Regions from separate parts of the Cellulomonas sp. zg-ZUI22 genome, predicted to be linked through region 1. Evidence: riboswitches for the same ligand, from Rfam matches in the RefSeq annotation. Region 1 holds a riboswitch; each other region holds the start of a gene.

Region 1 (7,828 bases):
GCACCCGCGGGCAGGTCGGCGAGCGTGTCGCAGGCCTGCGCGAGCGCGATCGCCCCGAGCACGTTGGGCGACCCGGCCTCGTGCCGGGCAGGTGCCGGCTGCCAGACCGTCCGGTCGGCCCGCACGTCACGCACCGCACCTCCCCCTGCGAGGTACGGCGTGCCCGTGTCGAGCCAGTCCCGGCGCCCCACGAGGGCGCCGGCACCGAACGGGGCGTACGTCTTGTGGCCGGAGAACGCGACGTAGTCGACGTCCGTCGCGGCCAGCGAGAACCCCCGGTGCGGCACCAGCTGCGCACCGTCCACGGCGACCCGGGCACCGGCACCGTGCGCGAGCGCGACCACCCGGTCCAGCGGCAGCGCCTCCCCCGTCACGTTCGACGCCCCGGTCACGGTCACCAGGGCGTACGGGCGGCGTGCGAGCTCGGTGCGCAGCGCGTCGAGCGTGGCCGCGACCGTCGGCTGCACCGGCAGGACGGTCGCGACGCGCCCCGTCCCGGACTGCCCGCCCCCGCTGTGCTGCACCCACGGCAGCAGGTTGGCGTGGTGCTCGACGTCGAGGACGAGCACCGCCTCGCCGTGCGGCACGACGCCGGCGAGCAGGTTGAGCGAGTCGGTGGTGTTGCGCGTGATGATCGCGACGTCGTCCTCGCGGGCCCCCACGAAGCGGGCGATCGACTGCCGGGACGTCTCGTAGAGCGCGGTCGAGACCTGCGACAGGTAGCCGGCGCCGCGGTGCACCGAGGCGTACAGCGGCAGCACCTCGGCGACGCGCGCGCCCACGGACTCCAGCGCGGGGGCGCTGGCGGCGCAGTCGAGGTTGGCGTAGGTGCGGCTGGTGCCGTCGACGAGCGGGACGGTGGTCGACGCGCCGACGACCGGCAGCAGCGGCGCGTCCCCGCTGCGCGGTCCGGGGGCCGCGGTGCCCGACGCCTCGTCGGCACACGCGAACAGCTCGGTGATCGTGGTCATGGTGCTCCTCCGGAACGGTCCGGGGACCGCCGAGGGCCCCGCGCTTGCCGGCGCCGAACGGCGCGCGGCCAGGTCGTCACCCGGGGCACCCCACCGCGGAGGAGGGTTGCCGGCCAGCGAGCCGGGGCTTGTCGCTGGCGCTCATGACCTGTGTCGAGGATCGGCCGCCCGGCGCGGGCATGTCAACGGCACCACGCCGCCGCTCTCAGGATGCGAGACGCGCCGTCTCACCTTCCGTACCTCGCGGCGCGCGCTCCAGGCTGTGCAGCATCACCACGCTGCGGTACGTCTTGCCGGGCCACTGCACGACGTCGGCGTCGACGAAGCCCCACCGCCGGTACATCGCGCGCAGCGGCGCAGCGGGCTCCGCCGTGTCCAGGCCCACCGACCGCATGCCGCGCGCGAGGGACCACTCGCGCAGCACGCCCCACAGGTACGTCGCCAGCCCTCGCGCCCGCAGGTCCGGACGGACGGCGAGCTGGTTGAGCCAGACGCGGTCCGGCTCGAGCGCCAGGTCGGTGAGCGCCTTGATGCCGCGGCCAGGAGGGCTGGTCGCGGTGATGGTGCCCGCGAGGCCGCCGGCCGCGTCGACCAGCACCCACGAGGCGCCCACACCGAGGCTGCGCCGGGCGGTCGTCGCCTCGTCCTGGGTGGCACCCGTGAAGTTCAGGCCGCGCGCGGCGAGGTCCGCGTACGCGTCGTGCAGCAGACGCGTCAGCGCCGGCACGTCATCAGGGGTCACGGGTCGCAGCACGAGGTCCTCGGGGGCGTCCATCGCGCACCACCCTGGCACGGCCCGCGGCCCCGTCGCACCGCGGCGGGGCGTGCGTGAGACGCCCTGCCGGTGGCGACGCACCCTGGCGTAGCATCGCGGCGACCATCCAGAGCGGCCGAGAGATCTGGCTCGACGACGCCGCAGCAACCCGCACGGGCGACCGTGGCCGAGGGTGCTACCGCCAGAGACGATGGGAGGACCATGACCGTGCAGCCACGTCCCGCACCCGGGTACGCCGGGGACCTCACCCCCACCGAGGCCTGGGACCTGCTCGCCGAGCGCGACGACGCCGTCCTCGTCGACGTCCGCACGGACGCCGAGTGGCGCTACGTCGGCGTGCCGGACCTGCGCGGCCTCGGCCGCCAGGCGGCACTGGTGGAGTGGGTCTCCTACCCCTCGGGGCGGCCGAACGCCGCGTTCCTCGACCAGCTCTCGGCGGCGGGCGTCGCGCCGGGCGACGAGCGCCCCGTCGTGTTCCTGTGCCGGTCGGGGCAGCGGTCGATCGGCGCCGCGCAGGCGGCGACGGCCGCGGGCTACGGCCCGGCGTACAACGTCCTGGAGGGCTTCGAGGGCCCGACCGGCCCCGACGGTCACCGCGGGCACACGGGCTGGCGTGCCGCCGGCCTGCCGTGGCTCCAGCCGTGAGCACGCCCGACCTGCCGCCCGACCTGCCGCCCGGCCCGGGCGACTGGGACGACCACCGCCTCGACCGCGGGACCCTGCGCCCCGACACCCTCGCCGTGCGCGGCGGGCTGGTGCGCAGCGGGTTCGGCGAGATGTCGGAGGCCGTGTTCCTCACGCAGGGCTACACCTACGCCACCGCCGCGCAGGCCGAGGCCGGGTTCGCGGGCGAGGTCGACCGGTTCCTGTACTCGCGCTACGGCAACCCGACCGTCGCGACGTTCGAGGAGCGGCTGCGGCTGCTCGAGGGCGCGGAGGCGTGCTACGCGACGGCCACGGGGATGTCCGCCGTCTTCACGGCGCTCGCCGCGCTCGTCCGGTCCGGCTCCCGGGTCGTGGCGGCGCGGGCGCTGTTCGGCTCCTCGGTGGTCATCCTCGACGAGATCCTCGCGAAGTGGGGCGTGCGGACCGACTACGTCGACGGCCACGTGCCCGAGCAGTGGGAGCAGGCCCTCGCGACGCCCGCGGACGTCGTGTTCTTCGAGACGCCGTCGAACCCGATGCAGGACCTCGTCGACATCGCTGCCGTCAGCCGCCTGGCGCACGCGGCCGGGGCGACCGTCGTCGTCGACAACGTCTTCGCGACGCCGGTCTTCTCCCGCCCGCTGGAGCACGGCGCCGACGTGGTGGTCTACTCCGCCACGAAGCACATCGACGGTCAGGGGCGGGTGCTCGGCGGCGCGATCCTCGGCTCGGAGGAGTACGTGCGCGGCCCGGTGCAGACGCTGCTGCGCAACACCGGCCCGTCGCTGTCGCCCTTCAACGCCTGGGTGCTGCTCAAGGGCCTGGAGACGCTCAGCCTGCGCGTCCGCCACCAGGCCGCGTCCGCGCTGGACCTCGCCGGCTGGCTGGAGCAGCAGCCGGGGGTCGCGCAGGTGCGCTACCCGTTCCTGCCCTCGCACCCGCAGCACGCGCTGGCCCGCGCCCAGCAGACCGGAGGCGGGACGGTCGTCACCCTCGACCTCGCCGTCCCGGCGGGTGCGACGCCCGACGTCGCGAAGAAGGCGACGTTCGGGTTCCTCGACGCGCTGCGCGTCGTCGACATCTCCAACAACCTGGGCGACGCCAAGTCGATCGTCACGCACCCCGCGACGACGACGCACCGCCGGCTCGGCCCGGCGGGCCGTGCCGCGGTGGGCATCGGCGAGGCCACCGTGCGGCTGTCGGTCGGGCTGGAGGACGTCGAGGACCTGCGGGAGGACCTCGCGCAGGCGCTGGCGACGCTGCCGGACTGACCCGCGCGGACGCCGCCGGCCCGCGCCGCGCGGGCTCGGTCCGGTTCGCTCAGCCCGGTCGGCTCAGCCCGCGGCGACCAGGCCGACCGCGACGACGGAGTCCGCCGCCGCCGTCACGCCGACGTCCACGGCACCGGCCGGGACCTCGAACGGGTCGCTGTCCGCCATCGTCGACCCGCCCTGGAAGACCGGGACGCACGGCGCCTGGTACGACGTGAGCTCGGTACCGTCGGCGGCGGCGGCGACGGTGACGGTGACCGGGCCGCCGTCCGACGACGTGCACACGACGCGGAGCAGGTACGGGCCCGCCGGCACGTCGGCCACCTGGCCGACCTCGCTCTCGCCCGCGTCGAGCGGGGCCGCGAACGCCTCCGTGGACTCGCCGGCGGAGGCCAGCGCCTCCTGCTGCTGCTCCACGGTCGGCAGCTCCGTCTGACCGCGCCCCGGGACGGTCGGGGCAGCGATCTGCCCGTCGCTCGCCGACGCGCTCGGCTCCGGCTCGGGGGTCGTGCCCTCGGAGCACGCGGCCACAGTGAGCAGCAGCAGGACGGGGAGCGCGAGACGCCGTCGAGATCGCATGGCCGGGACCGTAGCGCAGCGGGCCCGGCCGCCGTCAGGGGCGTCCACCAGGAGGACGAACCGGGAGGAACCGGGAGACCGTCGCCGGCTCACAGGTCGACGGTCGCGTTCTCGCCGCCGTCGTACGCCGTGCCCGTGACCTTGGCCTTCACGAGGCTCAGCACGGTCGCCAGACGCCCGCCCGGGCTGTCCCAGTACTCGGCCGTCTCGGCCCGCAGCCGCACGAGGCACAGCTCCGGGGTCGTCGGTCCGTCGGGGAACCACGCCGCCGCCACGGGGTTCCACAGCTCGTCGATGCGGGCCTGGTCCCTTACCACGTCCGCCGTGCCGGAGATCGACAGCCACGACGACGACCCGGAGAACGCGGCGTTGGCGGGCGAGCCCGCCCGGATCTCCGCGACCTTGTGGCTGTCGAGGGTCGTGAAGAACCACAGGTCCCCGTCGAACTCGGTGTCCTGGACCCCCATCGGCCGGCTGACGAGCGCGCCGGACGCGTCCTGCGTCGTCAGCATGGCCAGGTGGTGGTCCCCCAGCAGCTCGCGGACCTTGGCCAGGGCCTCGTCGCGCGTCGGGCCGTCCTCGGGCTCCGGGCTGTGGCCGGGCGTCAGCGAAGGGCCGGGCGTCGGGGTGCTGCCCGACCACGGGGTGCTGCCGGTCGTCCCCGGGAGGTCCTGGCCCTGCGGTGTGGTGGTCATCTCGCCTCCGTCCACCGTCGGGCGGGCGCCCGTCCGGTCAGGCCACGCTAGGAACGCGGGCGCCCGCGCGCATCCCGGAGGGGACCTCGACGAGCCGGGCCGGGCCGGGCGGTCAGCGCGCGGCGAGGGCGGCGAGCGTCGCGGCGCTCCGGCGCGAGTCCCCCACCAGGGCGAGCGCGACCGCGTCGACACCCGTACGGGCCGCCAGCGCCGCCGCGTCCGCGACCAGGACCTCCGGGGGCGCCACCAACCACGTCGCCGACGGGGACCAGGTCAGCGCCGCGAAGGCCTCCGCGTAGGCGACGGCGGCCCGGCGACGGGCGGCGTCCGCGGCGTCGGCCGCGACGACGGCCTCGACCTCGAGGACGACCCGCACGTCACCGCGGTCACGGCCGACCGCGCGCACCTCGTCCTCCAGCACCTCGACGAGCGCACGGACGGCGGACGGGGTCGGCACCGCGGCGGAGTGGACGACGCGCACGACGTCGGCCCGCGCGGCCGCGAGCGCGAGCGTCGTCGGGTCGAGCGAGTCGGCGTCGAGCAGGAACTCCGCGACCTCCCGGTCGGGCACGGTCGGCGCGACCTCGACGGCCGGGACGCGACGGACCTGCGACGCGCCGGTGTCCGAGGCGGCGACGGGTGGGGCGGGCACGGGCGAGGCGGGTGCCGCCGCGGCCCGGGCAGGTGCGGTGGCGGTGGCGGTGGCGGTGGATGCGGCGCGAGCGGACGACGGTCGGGCGGAGGTCGCACGGACGGTGGTCGCACGGACATGCGCGAGAACGGGCTGAGCCACGGGGAGGTCCTCGAGGTCGAACGGGGTGCGCAGCGAGGGCGGAGCCGCAGGCGCGCGGGGTCGTCAGCTCAGCGACAACACACCCGGACGGAGAACATGCGGGCCACAGTAGCGCCGGTCCTGGGATCGCAACAGCCCCGTCTCCCCCGGCGGACGCGGCGCGAGGGGTCGGCCGGCGGTGGTGCGGGGTGAGCCGGCTGCACGTGCCGCCCAGCAGCTCGGGCGGTTGGATGAGGACGTGACCGAGGACATCGCGCGAGGGGACGTCACCCCGGCGACGCGGCTGGCCGTCTCGTCGGCCGTCGGCGTCGTCGCGGCTGTCGTCACGGTGCGCGCGGTGCCGGACGCCACCATCGTCACCGCGCTGCTGGTCGGGTGGGCCACCGTGGCGACCGTGGCCTCCGCGTGGAGCTGGTCGTTCCTCTGGCCGCTCGACGCCGACCAGACCCGGACCCACGCCACCCGCGAGGAGCCGACCCGCCTCGCGGCCGGCGCGTTCCTGCTGACGGCGTGCGTGATGAGCCTCGTCGGGATCGTCGTGGTGCTCGCCGGCTCGCAGGGGCGCGCCCGCGACGTCGGGATCACCGCCGCGATGGCCGCCGTGATCGCGTCGTGGGTCGCGCTGCAGACGATGTTCACCGTCCGGTACGCGCTCGACTGGTACGCCGAGCCGGTCGGCGGCATCGACTTCCACCAGGACGCACCCCCGCGGTACTCCGACTTCGCGTACCTCGCGATCACGGTGGCGATGAGCTTCGCGACCTCCGACCCGGACATCGTCGACTCCGGGGCCCGGCGCACCGTGCTGGCGCACGCGCTGCTGTCGTACGTGTTCGGCACGTTCCTCGTCGCGCTGCTCGTCAACGTGCTCGCGGGGCTCTGACGGCGCTCACGCCAGCAGGCCGCGCAGGGTCCACGCGTTGCGCACGGCGTTGCCGCCGCCGTCGTTGTTGAAGTACGCCACGACGTCGTGCCCTGCCCCCTCCCACTCCCGCAGCCGGTCGGCCCACCACCGCAGGTCGTCGTCGGAGTAGGAGCCCGCGTACAGGTGGTGGTGGTCCGGGCCGTGCAGCCGCACGTAGACCAGGCGCGACGTGGCGCGCAGCACGCACGGGATGCCCGCCCCGGAGACGACGCAGTACGCGGCCCCGTGCCGCGCGAGCAGGTCGAACACGGCGTCGGTCTGCCACGACGGGTGCCGCAGCTCGACGGCGACCTGCACCCAGTCCGGCAGGCAGCCCAGGAACCAGTCGAGCCGGGCGTCGTCCCGCTGCGCGTCCGGGCGCAGCTGCACCAGCACCGCCTCGCGCCGGCCGCGCAGCTCGTGCCACGCCCGGGCGATGCGCTCGGACCACACCTCGGGCCCGTACAGCCGCCGGGCGTGGGTCAGGCCGCGCGACGCCTTCACCGACATGGTGAACCCCTCGGGCAGCCGCTGGCGCCAGGACGCGAACGACCGGTCGCGGGGCCAACGGTAGAAGCTCGCGTTGAGCTCGACCGTGTCGAACTCCTCGACGTACCGGGCGAGACGCTCGTGCGGCGGCAGCCCCGGGCGGTAGAGGACCCCGTCCCAGTGGTCGTACGACCAGCCGGAGGTCCCGATGCGGATCGTCACCCCCGTACCCTCGCGCGACCGGGCGCGGTCCGCACGGCGGTGCGGGGGCGCCCTGTGGCGGGCACGCGCACGGCGGATACCGTCGAGGCAGCGGCGGGGTGCGCCGCGGACCACGAGGGGGCGGCCATGGCACGCACGACGGGACGGGGCCACGGGCCCGCGACGGCCGGGCGCACCGCACGGCGCGGGGGCCGGCCACGAGCAGGCCGCGCACGGCGCACCCCGGCCACGGCCCTCCTCGTCGGCGCGCTCCTGCTGGTGGCGGCGTGCACGACCGGCACCGAGCCGACCGGTGGGACCACCACCGACGGCGGGTCGACCGCGACGGGCACCCCCGGCACCGGTCACCGGACCGACGGGGCGTGGGCGCTGACGTCCGGCGAGGTCGACGGGGCCGCGCTGACCGTGACCGGCGGCGCGCCGGTGACGCTGCTGGTCGAGGACGGGCGGGTGTCCGGGACGTCCGGCTGCAACACCTACACGG
Region 2 (7,828 bases), 940 kb from region 1:
CGGTGTCATCGACGAGGGCAAGGACCTGCTCGCCCTGCAGCGCCGCAACGCCGACCGGGCGCAGGACGCCGTCGCGTCCGCCGTCCGCACGGCCGTGCGCGCCGCCATGGAGGAGGCCGCCGCCCAGGCGGGCGTGCCCGCGACCACCACCCCGGCTGCGGGGGACGCCGAGCGGTCCGGTCGCCCGGCCCGCGGTGCCGACGCGGGGAAGCAGCCGGGCCCGGGCGGCACCCCGCGCGCGACCGGACGTCCCGGACCGACCCCCGGCCCCGGTGGCGCCCCGACCCCCGACCTGGAGCGCACCGGCCTGACGACCTGGCCCGACCTGCCCGCCCCGCTGCCGGACGTGGTCGAGGCGACCACCGCCGCCGGCGGCGTCGTGCGTGCCTACCCGACGATCGTCGAGGAGGGCACGGGCCCGCGGGCGGGCGTCGCGCTGCGCGTCCTGGCCGACGGCGCCGTCGCGCAGGCGGCCGCGCGCCGCGGTCTGCGCCGGCTGCTGCTGCTCGACGTCGGCCTGGCGACCGCACGGGTGACCAGCCGCTGGAGCGGGACGCAGGCGCTCGCCCTGGCCGCGTCGCCGTACCCGAGCACCGACGCGCTGGTCGCCGACGTGCAGCTCGCGTCGATCGACCGGCTCGTGGCCCGCCACCTGGGCGGGCGGACGGCACGGGACGTACGCGACGCCGAGGCGTACGCGACGTTGCGCGCGACCGTCCGCGACGGCCTGGAGGACGACGTGCACCGCGTGGTCGGCGACCTCGTCACCGTGCTCACCGCGTCGCGGGAGCTCGACGCCGAGGTCCGCGGCGCGAACAGCCTCGCGCTGCTCGCCACCGCGCAGGACGTGCGGGAGCAGTCGGCCCGCCTGGTCCACGACGGGTTCGTCTCCGAGGTCGGCGCCGAGCGCCTGCCGCAGCTGGTCCGCTACCTGCGCGCCGCGCGGCACCGCCTGGCCAAGGCCGCGGAGAACCCCACCCGCGACGCCGACCTGGCCTGGCAGGTGCACGACGTCGAGGAGCTGTACACGGGCGCCCGCGAGCGCGCACGGACCGCCTCCCCCGACCCGGCCCGCGACGCGACGCTCGACGACGTCCGCTGGCTGCTGGAGGAGCTGCGCGTCAGCCTGTTCGCCCAGCAGCTCGGCACGCCGGTGCCCGTGAGCCCCACGCGCATCCGCAAGACCCTCGCCGGCCTGACCTGACGGCTCCCGTGCGCCGGCGGCCCCGGCGCTCGTCCGGCCGCCCACAGCCCTGCGGCGCGCGCGGGTCCCCACCGCGCCGCCGCGCGGGGCGCGGGCCGTCGGGAGGCCGGTCCAGACTCGGGGCATGACGTCAGCACCCACGCCGCCGTTCCGCTGCTTCGGTGGCAGCGACCCCCTCTACACCGCCTACCACGACGACGAGTGGGGCGTGCCCGTGCACGACGAGCACGCGCTGTACGAGCGCCTCGCCCTCGAGGCGTTCCAGTCCGGGCTCGCCTGGATCACGATCCTGCGCAAGCGGCCCGCCTTCCGGGAGGCGTTCGCCGGGTTCGACCCCGAGGCGGTGGCCCGGTTCGGCGAGGACGACGTCGAGCGGCTGCTCGCCGACGTCGGGATCGTGCGCAACCGCGCCAAGATCGAGGCGACCGTCGCCAACGCGCGCGCCGTGCTCGCGCTGCACGCGTCCGGGCGCACCCTCGACGAGCTGCTGTGGTCGTACGCGCCCGGGCCGCGGCCGCGGCCCCGCACGTTCGCGGACGTGCCGTCCAGCACGCCGGACTCCGCCGCGCTGGCCAAGGAGCTCAAGAGCCACGGGTTTCGGTTCGTCGGCCCGACCACCGCGTACGCGGCGATGCAGGCGTGCGGGGTGGTGGACGACCACCTCGAGGGCTGCGTCGTGGTGCGGCGGGGGGCGGCCGCCGCGACGGGCGCCGATACTCCCCCAGGGTGACAGCGCGCCCACGGGCTCGGCACGGGCCCACCTCGCGGCTAGTGTGCCCGCATGGCGGAGGATCGGGAGCTCGACGGGCGGTACGCGGCCGTACGGGCCGCGCACGACGCGTGGCTGAGCGAGGACGACGCGGACGCCGTGGTGCTCGAGGCCGTCCAGCACGGTCTGCTGGCGGTCCCCGTCCTGGTCCCCACCTCGTCCCCGGGGCTGCCGCACCAGCGCACGAGCCGGGAGGGCTCGGTCCTGCAGCGTCGGCGCCGCTGACCTGCAGGGGGCCGGCGAGCGCCGCCGTCGACGACCGCCCGCGACGCCTGCGGGCCGGACGAGGGCGTCTCACATTCCGAGTAGCGCTGTCCGCCATCCGGGCACAGGCGTACGATCCTCGGCGACCATCCAGAGCGGCTGAGAGACCTGGCTCGACGACGCCGCAGCAACCCCCCTCCTCGCGAGGGTGTGGGTGCTTCCGCCAGGAACGATGGAGTGACGATGAGCGTGCGCGACCGTGCCACCGACCCCTCGTGCGGGGCGTCCCACCCGACAGCTGCGCGTCCGGCGCGATGAGCGTCGTGGCCGAGATCCCGACCACCGCCCCGCCGACGAGCTCCGCGGCGGCGTCCGGGCCGGCGTCGGCGGCGCCGGAGCCCTCCCGCGCCGCACGGCGTCGGACCGACCCGGCGGGCGCCCTGGACCGCCCCACGGTCTCCTTCGAGCTGTTCCCCCCGCGCAACCCGGACGCCGCCCCCCGGCTCTGGGCGACCGTGCGCGAGCTCGAGTCCGTCGAGCCCGACTTCGTGTCGGTCACCTACGGGGCGTCGGGCCACACGCGGCAGACCACGCGAGCGTTCGTCCGCCGGCTGCTGCGCGAGACGTCGCTCAACCCGATCGCCCACCTGACCTGCGTCGGGACCTCGCGCGACGAGGTGACCACGATCGTCGAGGAGTTCCTCGACGAGGGCGTGCGCTCCTTCCTCGCGCTGCGCGGCGACCCGCCCGCGGGCGAGCCGGACTGGCGGCCGCACCCGCAGGGCGTGCACACCGCCGCCGAGCTCGTCGAGCTGCTGCGCGAGATCGAGCGCCGCCGGTGCGGCCGCAGCGCCGCACAGGCCGTGCGCGCCCGCGTCCGCCCGCTGTCCGTGGCGGTCGCGGCGTTCCCCCGCGGCAACCACGCCACCGGCGGCACCCGCGCCCAGGACGTCCAGGCGCTGCTGGCCAAGCAGGAGGCGGGCGCGGACTTCGCGATCTCGCAGGTCTTCTTCGACGCCGAGGCCTACCTGGGCCTGGTCGCCGAGGCCCGCACCGCGGGCGTCACGATCCCGATCGTGCCGGGCATCATCCCGACCACCGACCCCGCGCGGCTGCACCGCGTCCAGGAGCTCACGGGCGTCCCCGTGCCCGACCGTCTCCTCGACCTGCTCGGCTCCACCGACGACCCCGTCGAGCGGCACCGCCGCGGCACGCGGGCCGGCGTCGACCTGGTCAACCGGGTCCTCGACGGCGGTGCGCCCGGCGTCCACGTCTACACCTTCAACAAGCACGAGGCGGCGCTCGACCTGCTCGACGGCGCCGACCTCGTCGGCGGCCGCCGCAGCACCGTCGCCGCCCACGACCTCACCGCGCCCGACGGCACCCCCGCCGACGCGACCACGACGACACCGCGAGGAACCCTGTCATGACCGACACCACGCCCGCGCCGGCGACCCCGGCCTTCCCCGCAGGCTCCGTCCTCGGCTACCCGCGCATCGGCCCGCGCCGCGAGCTCAAGAAGGCCCTCGAGGCGTTCTGGGCCGGCCGGACCTCGGCCGACGAGGTCGAGGCCGTCGCGGCCGACCTGCGCCGCCGCACCCGCACCCGCCTGGCGGAGCTCGGGCTGGCCACCGACGCCCCGGCCATCCCCAGCGCGTTCTCGTTCTACGACCAGGTGCTGGACGCGACCGCGCTGGTCGGCGCCGTGCCCGCCCGGTTCGCCGACCTGCAGGACGCCGACGGCCGCCTCGACCTGGCCGGCTACTCGACCGTGGCCCGCGGCCGCGGCGACGACCTCCCGCTCGAGATGACGAAGTGGTTCGACACGAACTACCACTACCTCGTCCCGGAGATCGGCCCGGACACCGCGTTCCGCTACGCGTCGGACCGACCCGTCGCGGAGTTCGCCGAGGCGCTGGCCGACGGCGTGCTGACCCGGCCCGTGGTCGTCGGTCCCGTCACCTTCCTCGCGCTGGCGAAGCCGACGGAGGACGCCCCGGCCGGCTTCTCGCCGATCGACCGCCTCGACGACCTGCTCCCCGTGTACGCCCGGCTGCTCGCCGAGCTCGCCGCCGCCGGTGCCACCTGGGTGCAGATCGACGAGCCCGCGCTCGTCTCCGACTCCGTCGGCGTCTCCGCCGAGGTCCTCGCCGACGCCACGACGCGCGCCTACCGCGCACTGGCGACCGAGCTCGCCCGCCCGCAGCGCCCGGCCATCCTGCTCGCCGCCCCGTACGGCGACCTCGGTGCCGCGCTGCCCGTCGTCGCGGCCACCGACGTCGAGGGCCTCGCGCTCGACCTCGTCCGCGGCGACGCGCCGACCGTCACCGTCCCCGGCCTCGCCGGCAAGACGCTCGTCGGCGGGGTGATCGACGGCCACAACATCTGGCGCGCCGACCTCGACGCCAAGCTCGCGGTCCTCGAGCAGCTCGGGACGCTCGGCGCCGCCGCGGTCACCGTCGGCACGTCGACGTCGCTGTTCCACGTCCCGCACACGCTCGAGGACGAGCCGGCGCTCGACCGCACGCTGGTCTCCTGGCTCGCCTTCGCGGACGAGAAGGTCCGCGAGGTCGCGACGCTCGCCGAGGGCCTGACCGCGGGCCGCGAGGCCATCCACGAGCAGCTGCTCGCCGCGTCCGACGCGGTACGCTCCCGCGCGACGGCCCCGGGCGTCGTGCGTCCGGAGGTGCGCGAGCGTGCCGCCGCCCTGACCGACGAGCAGTTCCGCCGCGGCCCGTTCGACCAGCGCAAGGCCGCCCAGGCCGCCCGCCTCGACCTGCCGGCGCTGCCGACGACGACCATCGGCTCGTTCCCGCAGACCCCCGAGATCCGCAAGGCGCGCGCCGCCTTCGGCAAGGGCGAGCTGACGGCGGGGCAGTACGAGGACGAGATGAAGGCGGAGATCCGCCGCGTCGTCGAGCTGCAGGAGCGCATCGGCCTGGACGTGCTGGTGCACGGTGAGCCCGAGCGCAACGACATGGTCCAGTACTTCGCCGAGAACCTCGACGGGTTCGCCGTCACGCAGAACGGCTGGGTCCAGTCGTACGGGTCGCGGTGCACGCGTCCGTCGATCCTGTGGGGCGACGTGTCGCGGCCCGCACCCATCACGGTGGCGTGGGCGCAGTACGCGCAGTCCCTCACGGCCAAGCCGATGAAGGGCATGCTCACCGGCCCGGTGACGATCCTGGCGTGGTCGTTCGTCCGCGACGACCAGCCGCTCGGTGACACCGCGAACCAGGTCGCCCTGGCGCTGCGCGACGAGATCGCCGACCTCGAGGCCGCCGGCATCGCGGTCGTGCAGGTCGACGAGCCCGCGCTGCGCGAGCTGCTCCCCCTGCGCGAGAAGGACCACGCCGCGTACCTCGACTGGTCGGTCCGCTCGTTCCGTCTCTCGACGGCGGGCGTGCGCCCGGACACCCAGATCCACACGCACCTGTGCTACTCGGAGTTCGGCGAGATCATGGACGCGATCGACGGCCTCGACGCCGACGTGACCAGCATCGAGGCCGCGCGCTCGAAGATGGAGATCCTCGGCGACATCGCCGCGGCCGGGTACCCGCGCGCCGTGGGCCCGGGTGTCTACGACATCCACTCGCCGCGCGTCCCCTCGGAGGCGGAGGTCACCGAGCTGCTCACCGAGGCGGTCCGCACCATCGCCGTCGACCAGCTCTGGGTCAACCCGGACTGCGGCCTCAAGACCCGCCGCTACGAGGAGGTCACCCCCTCCCTCGAGCACCTGGTCGCCGCCACCCGCACGGTGCGCGCCACGCTCTGACGCCCACGGCACGACCCGAGGCCCCGGCCGCCACCCGGCGACCGGGGCCTCGCCGTCGCTCCGGGGCCCGCGCGAGGGCGCTCCAGCCCTCCCCCGCCCGGCGCGGCGGGCGGGCCACCCCGCGGCAGCCCTACCCTGCGGGCATGGGTTCACCGTTCGACGTCACCGTCGCCGACCTGCGGCGGCGCACCTCGCTGAAGTGGCACACCTACCCCGACGACGTCCTGCCCGCGTTCGTCGCCGAGATGGACGTCCTCCCGCTCGACGCGGTCGTGGACGCCACCACCGCCGCGGTGGCGGCAGGTGACACCGGCTACGAACCGGGCCCGAACAGCCCTCGGGGCGTGGCGTACGCCGAGGCGTTCGCCGAGTTCGCCGCGCGGCAGCACGGCTGGGACGTCCCCGTGGAGCGCACCCGCATGGTGCCGGACGTGATGATCGGTGCGGCGGAGGTGCTCGCCGTGGTCACGGCGCCCGGCGACGGCGTCGTCGTGAACCCGCCCGTGTACCCGCCGTTCCGCGCGTTCGTCGAGCACGCCGGCCGGCGCGTGGTCGACGCACCGCTCACGCCCGCCGGTCGTCTCGACCTCGACGCCCTCGACCGGGCGTTCCGCGACGCGCGCGCGTACCTGCTGTGCCACCCGCACAACCCGACCGGCACGCTCCACTCCGCCGACGAGCTGCGGGGCGTCGGCGAGCTCGCGTCCCGCCACGGCGTGCGCGTGGTGGCCGACGAGATCCACGCCCCGCTGGTCGTGGGCGACGAGCCGTTCGTGCCGACGACCACCGTGATCCCGGACGCGATCGCGCTGCATTCGGCGTCCAAGGCGTTCAACCTGGCGGGCCTCAAGGCGGCGCTGGCGATCCCCGGCCCCGCGGCGGACGACCTGCGCCGCCTGCCGGAGATCGTCGGCCACGGTGTCAGCCACGTCGCGTCGATCGCTCACCAGGCGGCCTACCGCCGGGGCGACGCCTGGCTCGCGGACGTGCTCGCCGCCGTGCGGAGCAACGGGGACCTCGTCGCCGCGACGCTCGCCGACCGGCTGCCGCAGGCGCGGTGGCACCGCCCGGCCGCGACGTACTTCGCCTGGCTGGACCTGCGGGAGGTGCCGGCCGTCGCGTCGACCGGGGCCGATCCGGCACGCCTCCTGCTGGAGCGCGGGCGCCTGGCCGTGAACGCGGGGCCGACGTTCGGACCCGGCGGCGAGGGTCACGTCCGCCTGAACCTCGCGACGTCCACCGGGATCCTGACGGAGGCCCTCGACCGCCTCACGACGACACTCGCCGCTCCGCGCTGACGTCACCCCGCGCGACGCGCTGACCCCATCCCGCGCGCCGCGCTGACCCCATCGCGCGCGCCGCGCTCACCCATCCCGCGCGCCGCGCTGACCCATCCCGCGCGCCGCGCGACGTCGCCCCCGCAGCAGCGGACGGCCGGCCTCCCAGGGGTGCTCAACCACCCTCCGACAGGAAAGGGCTGGATCGCTCCCGGAGCGATCCAGCCCTGGTACCCGGGCGCTCGGAGCGCCGGTCAGTCGGCGGAGCCGGCCTCGATGGGCGTCGTGCCGGTGCCGTGCTGGACCTCGATGCGGCGCGGCTTGGCCTCCTCGGCCACGGGAACCGTGAGGGTCAGCACGCCGTCGGCGTAGGTGGCGTTGATGCGGTCGAGCGCCAGGCCGCGGCCCACGGTGAGCTGCCGCGCGTACTGGCCGACGGGGCGCTCCTTGGCGAGCCACTGGACGTCGTGCTCGGGGCGGGCGCTGCGCTGGGCACGGATGGTCAGGGTGCGGTCGTCCACGCTCACGTCGACGGTGCCGGGGTCGACGCCCGGCAGGTCGACGTTCAGGACGTAGTGGTCGCCGTCGCGGTACAGGTC
Region 3 (7,828 bases), 420 kb from region 1:
TCGCACGTGAGATGCACGACGTCATCGCGCACTCCATCACCGTGATGATCGCGCTGGGCGGCGGTGCCGCCGCCGCGCTCGACCGGTCCCCCGACCAGGCACGACGCGCGCTCGACGAGCTGGTGGACACCGGGCGCGGCGCACTGGACGACGTACGGCGGATCCTCGGGGTGCTGCACGCTCCGCAGGAGGCGGGCGCCGGGGCACCGGGAGCCGGCGGCAACCCGGGCGCCGGCGCGACGTCGGGGACGGGCGGCACGCCGGGCGCCACGGAAGCCGCAGCCCCGGACCGCGGCCGCGGCGAGGTCGGCTCCGACCGGTCCACGGGCGACGTGCCGATGGCTCCGCAGCCGGGCGTCGAGGACCTCGGGCGGCTGGTCGAGCGGTTCCGGACCGCAGGGCTGCCGGTGCGCACCGCGGGGCTGGCCGTCGCCGGCCTGGAGGACCTGGACGCGACCGTGCAGCTCGCGGTCTACCGGATCGTCCAGGAGTCGCTGACCAACACCCTGCGGCACGCACCCGGGACGGCCGCCGTGGACGTCGCCGTGCGCCGCGTGCCGGACGGGACCGAGGTCGTCGTCACCGACCGCGGACCCGGCGCCGAGGTGGCGCCGACCCCCGGGTCGGGCCGTGGCGTCGCCGGCATGACGGGTCGGGCCGCCGCGTTCGGTGGCACCCTCGAGGCCGGGCCGCACGGCCCCGGGTGGCGTGTGCGCGCGCTGCTGCCCGGGACGTCCCGTGACGTGTCGACCACCGCAGCACCCACCGAAGGAGAGGCATGATCCGCGTCCTGCTGGTCGACGACCAGGCGCTCATCCGCATGGGCTTCCGCATGCTCATCGACAGCAGCGACGACCTCGAGGTCGTCGGTGAGGCCCAGGACGGGCAGTCGGCCATCGAGCAGGTCACCGCGCTGCGCCCCGACGTCGTGCTGATGGACGTGCGCATGCCCGGGGTCGACGGCATCGCCGCCACCGAGCGGATCGTCGCCGCGCACCCGGACACCCGCGTGCTGGTGCTCACCACGTTCGACCTGGACGAGTACGCGTTCGCCGCCCTGCGCGCCGGCGCCAGCGGGTTCCTGCTGAAGGACGCCGCACCGGCCGAGCTCGCCACCGCCGTGCGGACCGTCGCGTCGGGGGAGGCTGTCGTGTCCGCCCGCATCACCCGCCGGATGCTCGAGCTGTTCGCCGGCCACCTGCCCGCCGGTGCCGCGGCAGCCGACCCCGACGCACCTCACCCGCGCCTCGCCGACCTCACCCCCCGCGAGGTCGAGGTGCTGCGGGAGGTCTCCGACGGGCTGTCGAACGCGGAGATCGCCGAGCGGCTGTTCCTGTCCGAGGCGACCGTGAAGACGCACGTCGGCCGGATCCTCGCCAAGCTCGGCGTGCGGGACCGCGTGCAGGCCGTCGTCGTGGCGTACGAGACGGGACTGGTGCGCGCGGGCCGGTAGCACCGGACGCGGGTCGGTAGCACCGGACGCGGGGACGGCGCCCACCCGGAGGGGCGGACGCCGTCGTCGTGCCGTGTGCCCGACCCTCAGGCGTAACCCGGCAGGCCCGGGTTCCGGGAGCCGTCCTTCGGCAGGACGGTCTCCTCGATCACGGGCAGCCCGCTGCCGTCGGCGACCCGGTCGTCCGCGGAATCGGCCTGCGGGGCGGTCGCGACCACGGGGTCGGGGACCCCGTCCGGGATCGGGGTGTCGGTCGGGGTGTCGGTCGTGGTGTCGTCAGGAACGGACATCGTCGGCCTCCCATCGTCGGTGGGCCCCGATCGTGGCACGTGACGTGCAGGTCCGCCTGGCGAGAAGGAGCGCGGGTGGGCCGGACGGGTACGGCGCCGGGCGTGGGCCGTCGTCCACAGGACGGTCGCCGGGAGCCCGCCGAGGCGGGCGAACCGGTACGTTCCCGGCATGGTTGTGGGGAGACGAGCATCCCGGATGGTTGTCGTCGCCGTCGCGCTCGGTGCGCTGATCGGTGGCTGTACAGACGCGCGGCCACCGGTGGCGAGCCCAGCCCCGACGGGATCGCCGACTACCACGCCGACCCCCATGTCGTCTGCGGCTCCGCCCTCGACGCCAGACCCCGCGACCCCGCCGACGCGCCCTGCCGCGATGGCCGAGCCGAGCGCCGAAGGAGCCGCGGCGGCAGCCGGCTACTTCATGTCGCTGTACGCCTACGCGAATGCCACCGGGGAACTGAGTGAATGGGACACGATGTCCGCCCCGGGCTGCACGTTCTGCGCGGGCGTGCGGGAGGACGTGGAGAGTCGCCGCACGGCGGGACTGCGCAACATCGGCGAGGTCCACGTGCGCTCGGCCGCCGGGACCGAGGTCGATGCCGGCCGGTGGTATTCAGCACGCCTCCACGTCGTCATCGGCGAGTCAGAGGACGTGAAGGACGACGGGTCCATCGTGGAGGTGCACCCGCCGGAGGATCACGAGATCGACGTCGTGATGACGTGGACGGACGCGTCATGGATCGTCGACGAAGTAGGCCCTGCCTCCGGCCCAACGACATGATTCGTCGCCTACCGCGGCTGCGAACCCTCATGGTCACCGCAGCAATCGTGCCGACGATGACGGTGACGGTCTTCCTCACGACACCCGCCCGCGCGGACGGAGACCCCGCCTTCGGTGGCCACCTGTCCGAGCAGTCGGCTCACATCTCCGCGTCCCGCGCCGAGGAGTTGGGGCGCGCAAACCTGTCGGTCACCCCTGAGCAACGGCTCTTCGAGTACGAACGGGCACCCTTCTGCCGCGAGGCCGCCGGGATGTGGGTCATGGGCATGGAGGACGGGAGCTGCGCCACGGGTGCCGACCTCGCGCGCGCGTCCGTGCAGTGCGAGGAGGGAGACACCCTCGTCATGCCGATGTGGCGACGAGAGCGCGCCACCGCCGCCTCCCCCTGGGGCGAGTGGACCGACATCGACGCCGGCGGATGCGGTGTCGACCTCCTGCCCGTCCTGACCGCCGAGGACTTCCGTCGCCTTCCGCTGCCGGCACCGCCGCTGACCCTGCAGCCGGACCGTGGGTGGGTGCTGGTGAACATCGAGACCATCGTCTACACCGACCCCGCGCCCGTGACGCTGCGCACCGAGCTGCTGGGGTACGGCGTCACCGTCGAAGCCACGCCGCGCTCCTGGACGTACGACTTCGGGGACGGGCACACGCTGCGCACCACCTCCCCCGGCCGACCGCACCCCCAGCACGACGTGTTCCACGAGTACGAGCACCCCGGCACCACCGCGATCACGTCCACGGCCGAGTGGACGGGCCGCTACCAGGTCGACGGCAGCGCCGTCTGGCGGGACGTCGACGGCACGGCCACGACCACCGCGACCACCACCCCCTTCACCGTGGAGGAACGGACCAGCCGGCTGGTGGGTGACCTGTGCACCGATCGACCCACCCCACCCGACTGCTGACCGCCGTGCGAGGACCCTGGCCAGGCCACCGGCCCGCACCGGAAGAGCCCTTCACCGGCACGGTGAACGGCTCCGGCAGCGGTCACCGTGGACCGGATGCCCCGCTCCGGCCCTCAATCCCTTCGTCCGGTCTGCCGATCTGTGAACCTGTGACCGTGCCCCCCGACGACCTGCCGCGCTCGCCGACCGGCCGCGTGCCGCAGTGGGTCGTCGACGAGACGGCCGGGTTCACGGTCGCACCGCCTGCGTGGCGCCCGGACGACGGCCGTCTGCCCCCGCCGCCGCGGCGGCGGAGCCTGTTGGGCCGGCTCGCGGTGGTCGTCGCGCTCGCGCTCGGCGGGTGGTGGGTCGTCACGGCCGTCCTGCCGGGCTTCCTGCGGGAGGTGGACGCGCCGTTCCTCGACGGCATCGTCGCGGGCCGGGTGCCGGAGCCGACCGCCGAGGTCGCCGCGCTGGCCACCGAGATGTTCCTCACCGACGAGGGGCGCGACCTGCTGTACCGGTCGGAGCCGGAGCTGCTGGGTGCGGCGGAGTTCACGGGGCGGTGCGACCGCGGCGACGCCCCCGCCGGGCAGAGCGGTGGCGCGGTGGGCTGCTACCACACGGCCGCCGGCGGTCTGGAGACCGGTGGGCGCATCGTCGTCTACGAGCCGGCGGACCCCCGCCTGCGCGGGTTCGTCGTCGAGACCGCCGCGCACGAGCTGCTGCACGCCGCGTGGAACGAGCTCACGGCGGATGAGCAGGCGACGGCGCTGGCGGCGCTGGAGCCGGTCGTCGCCGGCATCGACCCGGCCGACGACCTGCACGAGCAGCTCGCCGGATCCGTCGGCGGCACACCGGCCAACCGCGCGACCGAGCTGTTCGCGTACCTCGGCACGCAGGTGTGGCAGCCGGGTGGGCTCGACCCGGCGCTCGAGGGGCTGTACGGGCGGTTCATCGCCGACAGGGAGTCGTTGGTGGGGGTGCACACCGCGTTCGAGCAGCAGCTGGACCAGCTCACCACCGAGTACGAGTCCGCACTGGCGACGTTCGAGGGCCGTCAGATGGAGCAGGTCAGGGCCACGATGGAGCTCGACGCGGACACCGACGAGCTCGCGCAGTACCGCGCGACGATCGAGGAGGAGGAGGCGCGCCTCGCGTCGCTGCCGGCCTCCCAGCGCGCGCGGTCGCTGCTGTCGTGGACGTGGCGCGACGGCACCACGCTGCCGCAGGCGCCGGCCGACGAGCTGCTGGCCGATGCGCGCGCCCTGCTCGCCCGGGACGAGGCGGAGCTCGCCGCCCGCACGGAGGCGCTGCGGGCCACGGATGAGGAGATCCTCGCGGAGCAGACGCGGATCACGACGGTACGGGTCGAGCTCGAGGCGCTGCTCGGGCAGCTCGTCCCGGGGTGATCGTCGGCCGGGACGTCCCGGCACCGCCGGACGACGCCGCCCCGGGGCCAGGGGCGCGGCGCCGTCCGGCGATCACCTCAGGCCTCGAGACCCGGAGGCAGCGCGATCTCGTACCCGATGCCGCTCAGCGCCGTGGCGTCGTCCGCGGCGTCGATGGTGCTGCCGGGCAGCAGCACGTCGGACAGGACCCGTCCGGTCGCGTCGGCGTGGTGGATCGCCGTGACCCCCCGCCCCCGGTACTGGTAGGCCAGCACGAGCACCCAGTCGACCGGCGCGGCGTCGGGGCCGCGCCCGTGCCGCAGCGGCGGGTCCAGGTGGTAGAGCGTCGCGGTGTGCGGCGGGATCGGCCGCCCGTCGTCGGCGCCCTCCTCGGGCTGCAGCGAGGCGACCTGCCATGCCACCGTGCGCCCGGGACGTCGCTGCAGCGTCCGCAGGCACGGTGTCCGCTCCTCGCGTGACGCCACGGCGACGTACCGGTCCCCCACGCGCACCACCCCGAGGTCGTCGTGCACCCACACGGTCGGGTCGTCGGTGCGCAGGTGGGCGACGAACGGTGCGTGGTCGTGCAGCCACCAGGTCGCGGTGGCACCGGAGGCGTGCTCGAGGCCGATGCGGTGCGGCCCCACGACCGTGAGCCGCCAGGGCGTCCCGGAGGCGGCGACGGCGCGGGCGACGAGCTCCGGCTGGACGACGTGGCCCGGTGAGGTGGACACGCACACCACGTGGGTGGGGGGATCGAGAGCGAGGTCGGACACGGGTTCTCCCGGAGGTCGAGCGTCTTCCCGTGCCGGCGGCGCGGGCGGATCTTCCTCCGGGGGCACCGTGCGCTCTGCGCGGTTGCCAGTCGGCCTGCCGGAGGGCTTGTGGCCGAGCTTCGTGATCGGGGCCCACGGTAGCGGCAAGGGCTGACATCACCGGCCCGTCGGGGAGATCCAGACCGTCGTCACCAGCTGACGGCCCGGCTCCCTCAGGCTGCGCCCGGGCCACCGCCCACCGCGCGCACGGCCAGGTCGGCCAGGTCGTCGGCGTCGAGGCCCGGCCATCCGTGCAGCTTCTGCCGCCACTCGGCGGGCACAGCCGCGGCGCCGTGCGCCGCACCGGCGAGCGCACCGGCGATCGCCGCGACCGTGTCGGTGTCACGTCCCCCGCGCACGGCGCGCTCCAGGACGTCGACGAGGTCCGCGCCGTGGTGCAGGGCCGACCAGGCGCCCTGCAGCGCCTGCACCACCCACCCGTTCTTGGCGAAGTCCGCCGGCTGCAACTCCTCCGCCTCGGCGATGACGGCCGCCCACCGTGCCCGCCGGTCCGCCGGGAGCCACGTGAGCTGCGCCGTCAGGTCGACGACGCCCTCGCGCACCGCGTGCCGCACCGCCAGCGACCACAGCACGCACGCGTCCCCGGCGTCGGGGTCGCCGTGCGTGAGGTCGGAGACGGCGCGCGCGGCCGCCGCGAGCGCCTCCTCCCGACCGTCGCCGAGGTACCCGAGCGCCACGGGGCCGGTGCGCATGAGCGTGCCGTTGCCACCCGCGTGCCGGGGGTTGGCGGCATAGTGCTCAGCGGACTGCCGACGGGCCGCTGCGGCGGTGGGCTCCGGCAGGGCGTCGAGCAGGGTGCTGGTCTGCACCCCGATGTCCGTGGCGGTCAGCGCCCACTCCGCCCACGCGGCGACGATCCGGTCGAGGCACGCCTCGTCGGCGAGCGAGCCGCCGTCGGCCAGCACCTGCGCGATCGGCACGGCCATGGACGTGTCGTCGGTCCACTCCCCCGGCTCCCAGTCGAAGCTGCCGCCCCCGGCCATGTGGACAGGCTGGTCGTCGGGCAGCGGCGGACCGAACTCGTAGCCGGCGCCCAGGGCGTCGCCCGCGGCGGAGCCGAGCAGGGCGCCGATGGCGCGGTCGGTCTGGGCAGGGGTGAGGGGCATGGGACCTCCGGGGGCGGGGACAGCGGGTGCCCGAGGGTGCCACGAGGCACCGACATCGCTGGTCGGAGGGCCTGCGCGTCACCCGTCGGCGGTTGCCCCGGCGGGTGGGCCGGCGAGCAGCTGCCGGACGCGCGCGTACTTCGCCACCAGTCGCGCCCGGGTCGCGTCGTCCAGGGCCGCGAGCCGGGCGGGGTCCGTGTTGTCCGCCAGGTCCGCCGTCTTGACGGCCACGGCCAGCGGGTCGCGCCGCACGCGTGCGATGTAGTCCTCCAGGGGCTCACCGGCGACCTTGCTCACCGCGACGACCGCCGCGACGACGTCGTCCGGGATGCCGGCGGCGCGCAGGTCGTCGGGGGTGACGTCGGTGTCCTCGACCACGTCGTGCAGCCACGCGGCGGCGACCACGCGCTCGTCACCGCCGGCGGCTGCGGCGTGCGCGGCCACGCGCGCCGGGTGCCCGATGTAAGGCGCACCGGCCTTGTCGCTCTGGCCACGGTGGGCGTCGGTCGCGATCCGGCGCGCGGTGGTGACGAGGTCGGTCACGACGCGCCGTCCGGGGCGGGGTCGGGGGCGGGATCCGGTGCGGGATCCGGACCAGGTGCGCCCGCGGCGGGACGGTCGACGGTGAGGCTCGTCGCCAGCGCGCGGACGGCCTGCTCCAACGCGGCCACGTGCGGCTCGCCCGTGGTGGTGCCGGTGAGCACCGCCAGCCAGATCGAGTCCGGCACGGGTGCGGCCACCTGGACGGTGTGCTGCTCGCCGCCGGTGACGGTCTGCTCGGAGCGCGTCGCCAGGAGCCCGGGACCCAGGCCCGTGGCGACGGGCTCCCCCGCCCGCAGCACGAGCCGCGCGAGGTCGAGGTCGGCCCGGACCGGCGCGGTGCGCAGCCAGGTCAGGCTCATGGTCGAGACGTCGGGCTCGTCGTGCTGCTCCGGGGTGACGTCCGTCGGCAGGTGCAGGAACGTCGCGAGCGCACCGCTGGCGGCGCTCGCCCGCGCGACGCCGTGCAGCAGGTACCCCAGGCCGCCGCGGCGGCGGTCGTCCAGCGCCGCCCACAGCGGGGTCCGCGCGACGAGCGCGAGCAGGTCGT

What was found. A riboswitch is a leader RNA that binds a small molecule or an ion and turns the genes downstream of it on or off. The one in region 1 is predicted to bind S-adenosylmethionine.
Region 2: another riboswitch for S-adenosylmethionine. It lies ahead of J1G43_RS00800 (methylenetetrahydrofolate reductase); the one in region 1 lies ahead of J1G43_RS05025 (rhodanese-like domain-containing protein).
Region 3: another riboswitch for S-adenosylmethionine. It lies ahead of J1G43_RS03145 (hypothetical protein); the one in region 1 lies ahead of J1G43_RS05025 (rhodanese-like domain-containing protein).

Annotation. Positions count from the first base shown of each region.
Region 1 is NZ_JAFMUZ010000001.1:1,105,595-1,113,422, reverse strand. Features, by position in the region: gene J1G43_RS05035 (aminotransferase class V-fold PLP-dependent enzyme) at 1-971, opposite strand, end outside; SAM riboswitch class IV at 1,007-1,120, opposite strand; gene J1G43_RS05030 (GNAT family N-acetyltransferase) at 1,177-1,746, opposite strand; SAM riboswitch class I at 1,846-1,943, shown strand; gene J1G43_RS05025 (rhodanese-like domain-containing protein) at 1,948-2,391, shown strand; gene J1G43_RS05020 (O-succinylhomoserine sulfhydrylase) at 2,415-3,662, shown strand; gene J1G43_RS05015 (hypothetical protein) at 3,726-4,241, opposite strand; gene J1G43_RS05010 (pyridoxamine 5'-phosphate oxidase family protein) at 4,331-4,936, opposite strand; gene J1G43_RS05005 (hypothetical protein) at 5,049-5,588, opposite strand; gene J1G43_RS05000 (DUF1345 domain-containing protein) at 5,968-6,612, shown strand; gene J1G43_RS04995 (DUF72 domain-containing protein) at 6,619-7,344, opposite strand; gene J1G43_RS04990 (META domain-containing protein) at 7,471-7,828, shown strand, end outside.
Region 2 is NZ_JAFMUZ010000001.1:167,371-175,198, forward strand. Features, by position in the region: gene hrpA (ATP-dependent RNA helicase HrpA) at 1-1,204, shown strand, start outside; gene J1G43_RS00790 (DNA-3-methyladenine glycosylase I) at 1,329-1,934, shown strand; gene J1G43_RS00795 (hypothetical protein) at 1,986-2,198, shown strand; SAM riboswitch class I at 2,321-2,427, shown strand; gene J1G43_RS00800 (methylenetetrahydrofolate reductase) at 2,492-3,607, shown strand; gene metE (5-methyltetrahydropteroyltriglutamate--homocysteine S-methyltransferase) at 3,604-5,952, shown strand; gene J1G43_RS00810 (MalY/PatB family protein) at 6,096-7,250, shown strand; gene J1G43_RS00815 (Hsp20/alpha crystallin family protein) at 7,484-7,828, opposite strand, start outside.
Region 3 is NZ_JAFMUZ010000001.1:682,080-689,907, reverse strand. Features, by position in the region: gene J1G43_RS03175 (sensor histidine kinase) at 1-782, shown strand, start outside; gene J1G43_RS03170 (response regulator transcription factor) at 779-1,453, shown strand; gene J1G43_RS03165 (hypothetical protein) at 1,540-1,743, opposite strand; gene J1G43_RS03160 (DUF6318 family protein) at 1,913-2,521, shown strand; gene J1G43_RS03155 (hypothetical protein) at 2,551-3,426, shown strand; gene J1G43_RS03150 (hypothetical protein) at 3,582-4,817, shown strand; gene J1G43_RS03145 (hypothetical protein) at 4,895-5,572, opposite strand; SAM riboswitch class IV at 5,587-5,699, opposite strand; gene J1G43_RS03140 (ADP-ribosylglycohydrolase family protein) at 5,785-6,738, opposite strand; gene J1G43_RS03135 (HD domain-containing protein) at 6,817-7,281, opposite strand; gene J1G43_RS19540 (hypothetical protein) at 7,278-7,828, opposite strand, start outside.